2 linked regions of the Aquibium microcysteis genome follow. The protein of the gene in region 1 binds, or shares a complex with, the protein of each later gene. Links are inferred from orthologs where the notes say so. Each region holds a gene or a part of one and is shown on either strand. Other genes may lie near its edges.

Evidence for each region.
Region 2: the proteins of uvrA (region 1) and mfd are in contact, whole or in part, in a crystal structure (PDB 4DFC), measured with the Escherichia coli proteins. The link is inferred for Aquibium microcysteis from one-to-one orthologs.

What each region holds. Positions count from the first base shown.
Region 1 is NZ_CP061080.1:1,706,325-1,710,143, forward strand. The notes cover bases 120-3,633. They hold uvrA (excinuclease ABC subunit UvrA), read left to right. Parts: upstream 120-508; coding sequence 509-3,433; downstream 3,434-3,633. Other genes in these bases: IAI54_RS07800 (helix-turn-helix transcriptional regulator), read left to right, coding at 120-250; IAI54_RS07810 (DUF4258 domain-containing protein), read left to right, coding at 3,435-3,633. Outside these bases: more of IAI54_RS07800, read left to right, coding at 1-119; more of IAI54_RS07810, read left to right, coding at 3,634-3,758; IAI54_RS07815 (hypothetical protein), read left to right, coding at 3,763-3,819. UniProt on the Escherichia coli protein: The UvrABC repair system catalyzes the recognition and processing of DNA lesions. UvrA is an ATPase and a DNA-binding protein. A damage recognition complex composed of 2 UvrA and 2 UvrB subunits scans DNA for abnormalities.
Region 2 is NZ_CP061080.1:819,862-824,236, forward strand. Bases 167-4,236 are described here. They hold mfd (transcription-repair coupling factor), read left to right. Parts: upstream 167-538; coding sequence 539-4,036; downstream 4,037-4,236. Other genes in these bases: IAI54_RS03755 (succinate dehydrogenase assembly factor 2), read left to right, coding at 250-525. Outside these bases: ATP-dependent DNA helicase RecG, read right to left, coding at 1-67. UniProt on the Escherichia coli protein: Couples transcription and DNA repair by recognizing RNA polymerase (RNAP) stalled at DNA lesions. Mediates ATP-dependent release of RNAP and its truncated transcript from the DNA, and recruitment of nucleotide excision repair machinery to the damaged site.

The sequences.
Region 1 (3,819 bases):
CGCCCGGGCCTGCGGCCTCAGCCTGCGCACACTGCAGCGGCGGCTCGCCGAGACGGGCTGGACCCTCGGCGAGGTCGTCGCTTCCGCCCGGGTCCACCACGCCACGCGCCTCCTCGCCGCCACCGACACGCCGCTCGCGCTCGTCGGTCTCTTCGCCGGCTACAGCGACCAGCCGCATTTCCAGCGCGCCTTTCGCGCCGCTGTCGGCCCGACGCCCGCCGAATACCGCCGCCTGGCGAGGCCCGCCTGACGACGGGCCATCCGGTTGAGACGGCCGTCACCGCCCTTCTCCCGGCGCAGCCCTCCGCCGCCACTTATCCACAGCCCGGCTGTCAGGAACCCGTTTCCTCTTTGTTCTTTGTGCTTGCTCCGCCCGGCCATTGGCGTCTAACTCGATGCCGCATCGCATGCGCGCCCCTCGACGCGGCGGCGATCGATCCTACATGTGGACGGCGCGGACAGTTGTCCCAGCGCCCTCCCCCATCGAGCACGAGGCGGCGAACCGGCCATGGCCGACCACAAGTTCATTTCGATCCGCGGCGCGCGCGAGCACAATCTCAAGAACGTCGACCTCGACATCCCGCGCGACAGTCTCACGGTGATGACCGGCCTGTCGGGCTCGGGAAAATCCTCGCTCGCCTTCGACACGATCTATGCCGAGGGGCAGCGTCGCTATGTCGAAAGCCTGTCGGCCTATGCGCGCCAGTTCCTGGAGATGATGCAGAAGCCCGACGTCGACCAGATCGACGGCCTGTCGCCGGCCATCTCCATCGAGCAGAAGACGACGTCGAAGAACCCGCGCTCCACGGTCGGCACGGTCACCGAGATCTACGACTACATGCGCCTGCTCTTCGCCCGCGTCGGCGTGCCCTATTCGCCGGCCACCGGCCTGCCGATCGAGAGCCAGACCGTGTCGCAGATGGTCGACCGGGTGCTGGCGCTGGAGGAAGGCACCCGCCTCTACGTGCTCGCGCCCATCGTGCGCGGCCGCAAGGGCGAATACCGCAAGGAACTCGCCGAACTGCAGCGCAAGGGGTTCCAGCGCGTCAAGATCGACGGCCAGTTTTACGAGATCGCCGAGGCCCCGGCGCTCGACAAGAAGTACAAGCACGACATCGACATCGTCGTCGACCGCCTCGTCGTCCGCGGCGACATCGCCGCCCGCCTCGCCGATTCGCTGGAGACGGCGCTCCGGCTGGCCGAGGGGCTCGCGGTGGCCGAGTTCGCCGACCGGCCGCTGCCGCCGGAGGAGACCGCGGAGGGCGGCGGCGCCAACAAGTCGCTCAACGACACCCACGAGCGCATTCTCTTCTCGGAGAAATTCGCCTGCCCGGTCTCCGGCTTCACCATCTCCGAGATCGAGCCGCGACTCTTCTCCTTCAACAATCCCTTCGGCGCCTGCCCCACCTGCGACGGGCTCGGCAGCCAGCGCGCCATCGATCCGGCCCTCGTCATCCCCGACGAGACCCTGTCCCTGCGCGACGGCGCGGTCGCCCCCTGGGCGCGCTCCTCCTCGCCCTATTACGTGCAGACGCTGGAGGCGCTCGGCAGGGCCTACGGCTTCAAGCTCGGCGACCGCTGGAGCGACCTGCCCGAGCCGGCGCGCAACGCCATCCTCCACGGCACCGGGTCGAAGCAGATCGCCTTCGCCTATGACGACGGCATGCGCTCCTACAAGACCTCGAAGACCTTCGAGGGTGTGATCCCCAATCTCGAGCGGCGCTGGAAGGAGACCGAGTCGGCCTGGAGCCGCGAGGAGATCGAGCGCTACATGTCGGCCACCCCCTGCCCGGCCTGCAACGGCTACCGCCTTAAGCCCGAGGCGCTTGCGGTGAAGATCGCGGGAAAGCACATCGGCGAAGTCACGGCGCTGTCGATCCGCAATGCCGGCGCCTGGTTCGAGGCGCTGCCCGCGCAGATGAACGCCAAGCAGAACGAGATCGCGGTGCGCATCCTGAAGGAGATCCGCGAGCGGCTGCGCTTCCTCAACGACGTCGGGCTCGACTACCTGGCCCTGTCGCGCAATTCCGGCACGCTGTCGGGCGGCGAGAGCCAGCGCATCCGGCTCGCCTCGCAGATCGGCTCCGGCCTGACCGGCGTGCTCTACGTGCTGGACGAGCCGTCGATCGGCCTGCACCAGCGCGACAATGCCCGCCTGCTCGACACGCTGAAGCACCTGCGCGACATCGGCAACACGGTGATCGTCGTCGAGCACGACGAGGACGCCGTCCGCACCGCCGACTACGTCGTCGACATGGGGCCGGCGGCGGGCATCCATGGCGGCCGGGTGGTCGCCGAGGGCACGCCGGCCGAGATCATGGCCAATCCGAAATCGCTCACCGGGCAATATCTCTCCGGCGCGCTGTCGATCCCGCTGCCGGCCGAGCGCCGGCCGATGAAGAAGGGCCGCCGGCTCAAGGTCGTCAATGCCCGCGGCAACAATCTGCGCGGCGTCACCGCCGAGATCCCGCTCGGCACCTTCACCTGCGTCACCGGCGTCTCGGGCGGCGGCAAGTCCACCTTCCTGATCGAGACCCTGTTCAAGGCCGCCTCGCGCCGCATCATGGGCGCGCGCGAGCATCCGGCCGAGCACGACCGCATCGACGGGCTCGAATTCCTCGACAAGGTCATCGACATCGACCAGTCGCCGATCGGCAGAACGCCGCGCTCCAACCCCGCCACCTACACCGGCGCCTTCACGCCCATCCGCGACTGGTTCGCCGGCCTGCCGGAGGCGAAGGCGCGCGGCTACCAGCCCGGCCGCTTCTCCTTCAACGTCAAGGGCGGCCGCTGCGAGGCCTGCCAGGGCGACGGCGTCATCAAGATCGAGATGCACTTCCTGCCCGACGTCTACGTCACCTGCGACGTCTGCCACGGCAAGCGCTACAACCGCGAGACGCTCGACGTCACCTTCAAGGGCAAGTCGATCGCCGACGTGCTGGACATGACCGTCGAGGAAGGTGCGGAGTTCTTCGCCGCCGTCCCTGCCGTGCGCGACAAGCTGGAGACGCTGGCCAAGGTCGGCCTCGGCTACATCCACGTCGGCCAGCAGGCCACCACGCTGTCGGGCGGCGAGGCGCAGCGCATCAAGCTCGCCAAGGAACTGTCGCGAAAAGCCACCGGCAAGACCCTCTACATCCTCGACGAGCCCACCACCGGCCTGCACTTCCACGACGTCGCCAAGCTCCTCGAAGTGCTCCACGAACTGGTCGACCAGGGCAACACCGTCGTCGTCATCGAGCACAATCTCGAAGTCATCAAGACCGCCGACTGGATCCTCGACCTCGGCCCCGAAGGCGGCGACGGCGGCGGGGAACTCGTCGCCGTCGGACGGCCGGAGGACGTCGTGAAGGAGCCGCGCAGCCACACCGGCGCGTTCCTGAAGGAGCTGCTCGAGCGCCGGCCGGTGGGAAAGAAGGCGGCGGCCGAGTGAGATGGACGACCTCGCCGACCGGATACGCGCGCGTATCGAGGCCGGCAGGGTCAGGGTTTCCGATCATGCACAGGGACGGTTGAGCGAACGAGGCATCCTGTTTTCGGACGTTCTGGCGAGCGTTCCGGCATGGACCGTCGTCGAAATCTATGTGACGGGACGCATGGGACCGTCATTTCTCGCCCGGCACGTCCTGTCGGCTGGCACCATCCATGCCGTTTGGGGTATGATGGACGACACTGCGGTCCATGCCGTCCTCGTGACGGTGTACCTGCCCGACAAGGACAAGTGGGATGAGCACTCCACGAGCCGACGCGAGGCGTGAACGGGTGACGAGACTCGTCGAGGAAGACGGCCTCGTCGCCAGGGTTCCGGTCGAACTCATC
Region 2 (4,375 bases), 890 kb from region 1 along the record:
CCTTCGGCCCCACGCCCTCGAGCGTGGTGGCCGGCGCAAACAGCGGGTCGAGCAGCGACGGACGCATGGCTCAGCCTCCGGCCGGCTGCGGGCAGGCGGGGGAGGGGCCGGCAGGCGCCGAAGAGGCGCAGGAGGAGCGATGGCGTGACACGCGCGCACCTTATCCGCCTGCGCGGTCGCTGCAAGGCTGACACTGGCCCCGTTCCGTTCTATATGCGCAGCCGAACCAGGCAGGCGAAGATCGTGACGATGACCAGCAGCGGACCTCTCGGCATCCGGCGCAAGAAGGCGCTCTACCGCGCCCAGCATCGCGGCATGCGCGAGATGGATCTGCTGCTCGGCACCTTCGCCGCCGCCAGCCTCGACGGCATGAGCGCCGCCGAACTCGACGCGTTCGAGGGAATGCTCGACATCCCGGACGGCGACTTCCTGAAATGGCTCACCGGCGAGGTGCCGGTGCCCGACCGCTACGACACAGACCTCTTCCGCAGGATCCGGGCGTTCCGCCAGGTCATGCCTTTCTGACGACGGTCCATCCATGAGCTTGATCGATTCCCTCGGGCTGAAGCCCGGCCGCACGGGCTCCGTCGTCATCGGCGGCGTGGCCGACGGCTACGAGGCCTTCGTGCTGGCCGAGGTCGCCGCCGAAGCGGCGGGCGACCGGCCGCTGCTCTACGTCGCCCGCGACGGCCAGCGCATTCCCGCCATCGTCGAGGCGCTCGGCTTCGCCGCACCCGGCCTGCCGGTGCTGGAACTGCCCGCCTGGGACTGCCTGCCCTACGACCGGGTCTCGCCCGGCGCCGATGCCGCCGCGCGTCGGCTCGATGCGCTGTCGGCGATGATCGCGCTGAAGGAGAAGCCGCACCGGGCCGTCATCCTCACCACCGTCAACGCCATCCTCCAGAAGGTGCCGCCGGCCGCACTGCTCGCCGCCCAGTCCGTCTCGGTCCGGCCCGGCAACCAGGTCGACATGAAGGCGCTGGTGGCGCGGCTGGAGACCGGCGGCTTCGACCGCGTCGGCACCGTGCGCGACGTCGGCGATTACGCCGTGCGCGGCGGCATCCTCGATCTCTTCGCACCCGGCTGGGCCGAACCGCTCCGGCTCGACTTCTTCGGCGACACGCTGGAATCGATCCGCGCCTTCGACCCGGCCACGCAACGCACCACCAGCCAGCGCCCCGCCATGACCCTGCAGGCGGCGAGCGAGGTGACGCTGACGGCCGAGACCATCAGCCGCTTCCGCCGCAACTACATCGAGACCTTCGGCGCGCCCTCGCGGGACGACGCGCTCTACGTCGCGATCTCCGAGGGCCGCCGCTTCTCGGGCATGGAGCACTGGCTGCCCTTCTTCTACGAGAGCCTCGACACCGTCTTCGACTATGTGCCCGACGGACCGGTGGTCTTCGACGCGCTGGCGCAGGAGGCGATGGCCGAGCGCCACACGCTGATCCTCGACCATTACGACGCCCGCAAGCGGCAGGCCTCGGGCAAGGGCCTCGGCGATTCGACGCCCTACAATCCGACCCCGCCGGACCGGCTCTACCTCGCCCCCGACGCCGTGCGCGCGGCGGCCGGCGAGCGGCTGATCGCCGACCTGTCGCCCTTCGACGCGCCGCCGGCCGACGGCCGCGTGATCCTGAAGGCGAAGTCGCGCGCCGGCCGCTCCTTCGCCGCCGTGCGCGCCGATCCCGGCGCCAACGTCTTCGACCACGCCGTCAGCCATGTCGCGGAGGTCCGCGCGGCCGGCCGGAAGACGCTGGTCGCCGGCTGGACGGAAGGCTCGCTCGACCGGCTGACCCAGATCCTCGCCGAGCACGGCCTCGGCGGCCTGACGCGGGTCACCTGCCTCGACGAACTGGAAAGGCTCCCGCCCGGCCAGACCGGCATCGCCGTCCTGCCGCTGGAGACCGGCTTCGAGACCGACCGGCTGGCCGTCATCGGCGAACAGGACATCCTGGGCGACCGTCTGGTGCGCCGCGCCAAGCGCAAGCGCGCCTCCGACTTCATCTCCGAACTCGCGTCGCTCGCCGCCGGCGACATCGTCGTCCATGCCGACCACGGCATCGGCCGCTTCATTGGCCTGCGCACCATCGAGGCGGCGGGCGCGCCGCACGACTGCCTGGAAATCCACTATGCCGGCGATGGGCGGCTGTTCCTGCCGGTCGAGAACATCGACCTGTTGTCGCGCTACGGTTCGGATGCCGCCGACACGCCGCTGGACAAGCTCGGCGGCGGCGCCTGGCAATCGCGCAAGGCCAAGCTGAAGAAGCGCCTGCTCGACATGGCGGGCGACCTGATCCGCATCGCCGCCGAGCGCCAGATGCGCGGCGCCCCGGCCTTCCACCCGCCCGAAGGGCTCTACGGCGAGTTCGCCGCGCGCTTCCCCTACGAGGAGACCGAGGACCAGCAGGCGGCCATCGACGCCGTCATCGACGATCTCGGCCTCGGCCGGCCGATGGACCGGCTGATCTGCGGCGACGTCGGTTTCGGCAAGACCGAGGTGGCGCTGCGTGCCGCCTTCCTCGCCGCCATGGAAGGCGTCCAGGTGGCCGTGGTGGTGCCGACGACGCTGCTCGCCCGCCAGCACTTCAAGACCTTCTCGCAGCGCTTCGCCGGCCTGCCGGTGACCGTGCGCCAGGCCTCGCGTCTCGTCGGCGCCAAGGAACTGGCCGAGACCAAGAAGGGGCTGGCCGACGGTACCGTCGACATCGTCGTCGGCACCCATGCGCTGCTCGGCGCCGGCATCGGCTTCAAGCATCTCGGCCTGCTGATCATCGACGAGGAGCAGCATTTCGGCGTCAAGCACAAGGAGCGGCTGAAGGACCTGAAGAGCGACGTGCACGTGCTGACGCTGTCGGCCACGCCGATCCCGCGCACGCTGCAATTGGCGCTGACGGGCGTGCGGGAGCTGTCGCTCATCACCACGGCCCCGGTCGACCGCATGGCGGTGCGCACCTTCATCTCGCCCTTCGACCCGCTGGTCATCCGCGAGACGCTGCTGCGCGAGCGCTACCGCGGCGGCCAGAGCTTCTACGTCGTGCCGCGCATCGCCGACCTGAAGGAGGTGGGCGATTTCCTGAAGGAGCACGTGCCGGAGCTGAAATTCGCCACCGCCCACGGCCAGCTGGCGCCGGGCGAGCTCGACGACATCATGAACGCCTTCTACGACAGCAAGTACGACGTGCTTCTGTCGACCACGATCGTCGAATCCGGCCTCGACATCCCGACCGCCAACACGCTGATCGTCCACCGCGCCGACATGTTCGGTCTGGCCCAGCTCTACCAGCTGCGCGGCCGCGTCGGCCGCTCGAAGCTGCGCGCCTACGCGCTGTTCACCCTGCCGGCCAAGCGCACGCTGACGCAGACCGCCGAGCGGCGGCTGAAGGTGCTGCAGTCGCTCGACACGCTCGGCGCCGGCTTCCAGCTCGCCAGCCACGACCTCGACATCCGCGGCGCCGGCAACCTGCTCGGCGAGGAGCAGTCGGGCCACATCAAGGAGGTCGGCTTCGAACTCTACCAGCAGATGCTGGAGGAGGCCGTGGCCGAAATCCGCGGCACCGGCGAGGTCTCCGACGGCTCCTGGTCGCCGCAGATCACGGTGGGCACCGCCGTCATGATCCCGGAAGCCTACGTCCCCGACCTGCAGCTGCGCCTCGCCCTCTACCGGCGCCTGGCCGACCTCGAGACCATCGCCGAGATCGACAGTTTCGGCGCCGAGCTGATCGACCGCTTCGGCCCGCTGCCCGACGAGGTGCAGCACCTCCTGAAGATCGTCTACATCAAGGCGCTCTGCCGCAAGGCCAACGTCGAGAAGCTCGACGCCGGCCCGAAGGGCGTGGTGATCCAGTTCCGCGACAAGACCTTCGCCGACCCGGCCGGTCTGGTGAGGATGATCGCCGAACAGGGCTCGATGGCGAAAATCCGCCCCGACCAGGGCGTCGTCTTCATCCGCGACTGGCCGAACCCCGAAAAGCGGCTCGCAGGCGCCGCCGTGGTGATGACGCAGCTGGCGCGGCTGGCGGAGAAGGCGGCGTAGCGGCGCGCGGACGCGCTCCGCCAGCGCCCGGCCGAGGTTCAGCACGCCGCGCGAGCCGCGTAGCGGCACGCGCGCGCGGACGCGCTCCGACCTGCCTTTCGTCATCCCGGAACGCGGCGCCGAGCGAAGCGAGGCGGCGCGTGTCCGGGATCCATGCCTCGCCGTCCGCGACACGCGATCCGGTGCCGGACGGTCGCCGTCCGTGGTCCATGTCCGGGGCGCGCTGCGGAACCGGCGCAGTCTTTTCCATCGTGGAGCCCGACGACGTCCGTCGAGGCATGGATCCCGGATACGCCGTCCGTCGCTTCGCTCGGACGCAGTTCCGGGATGACGAGGGTG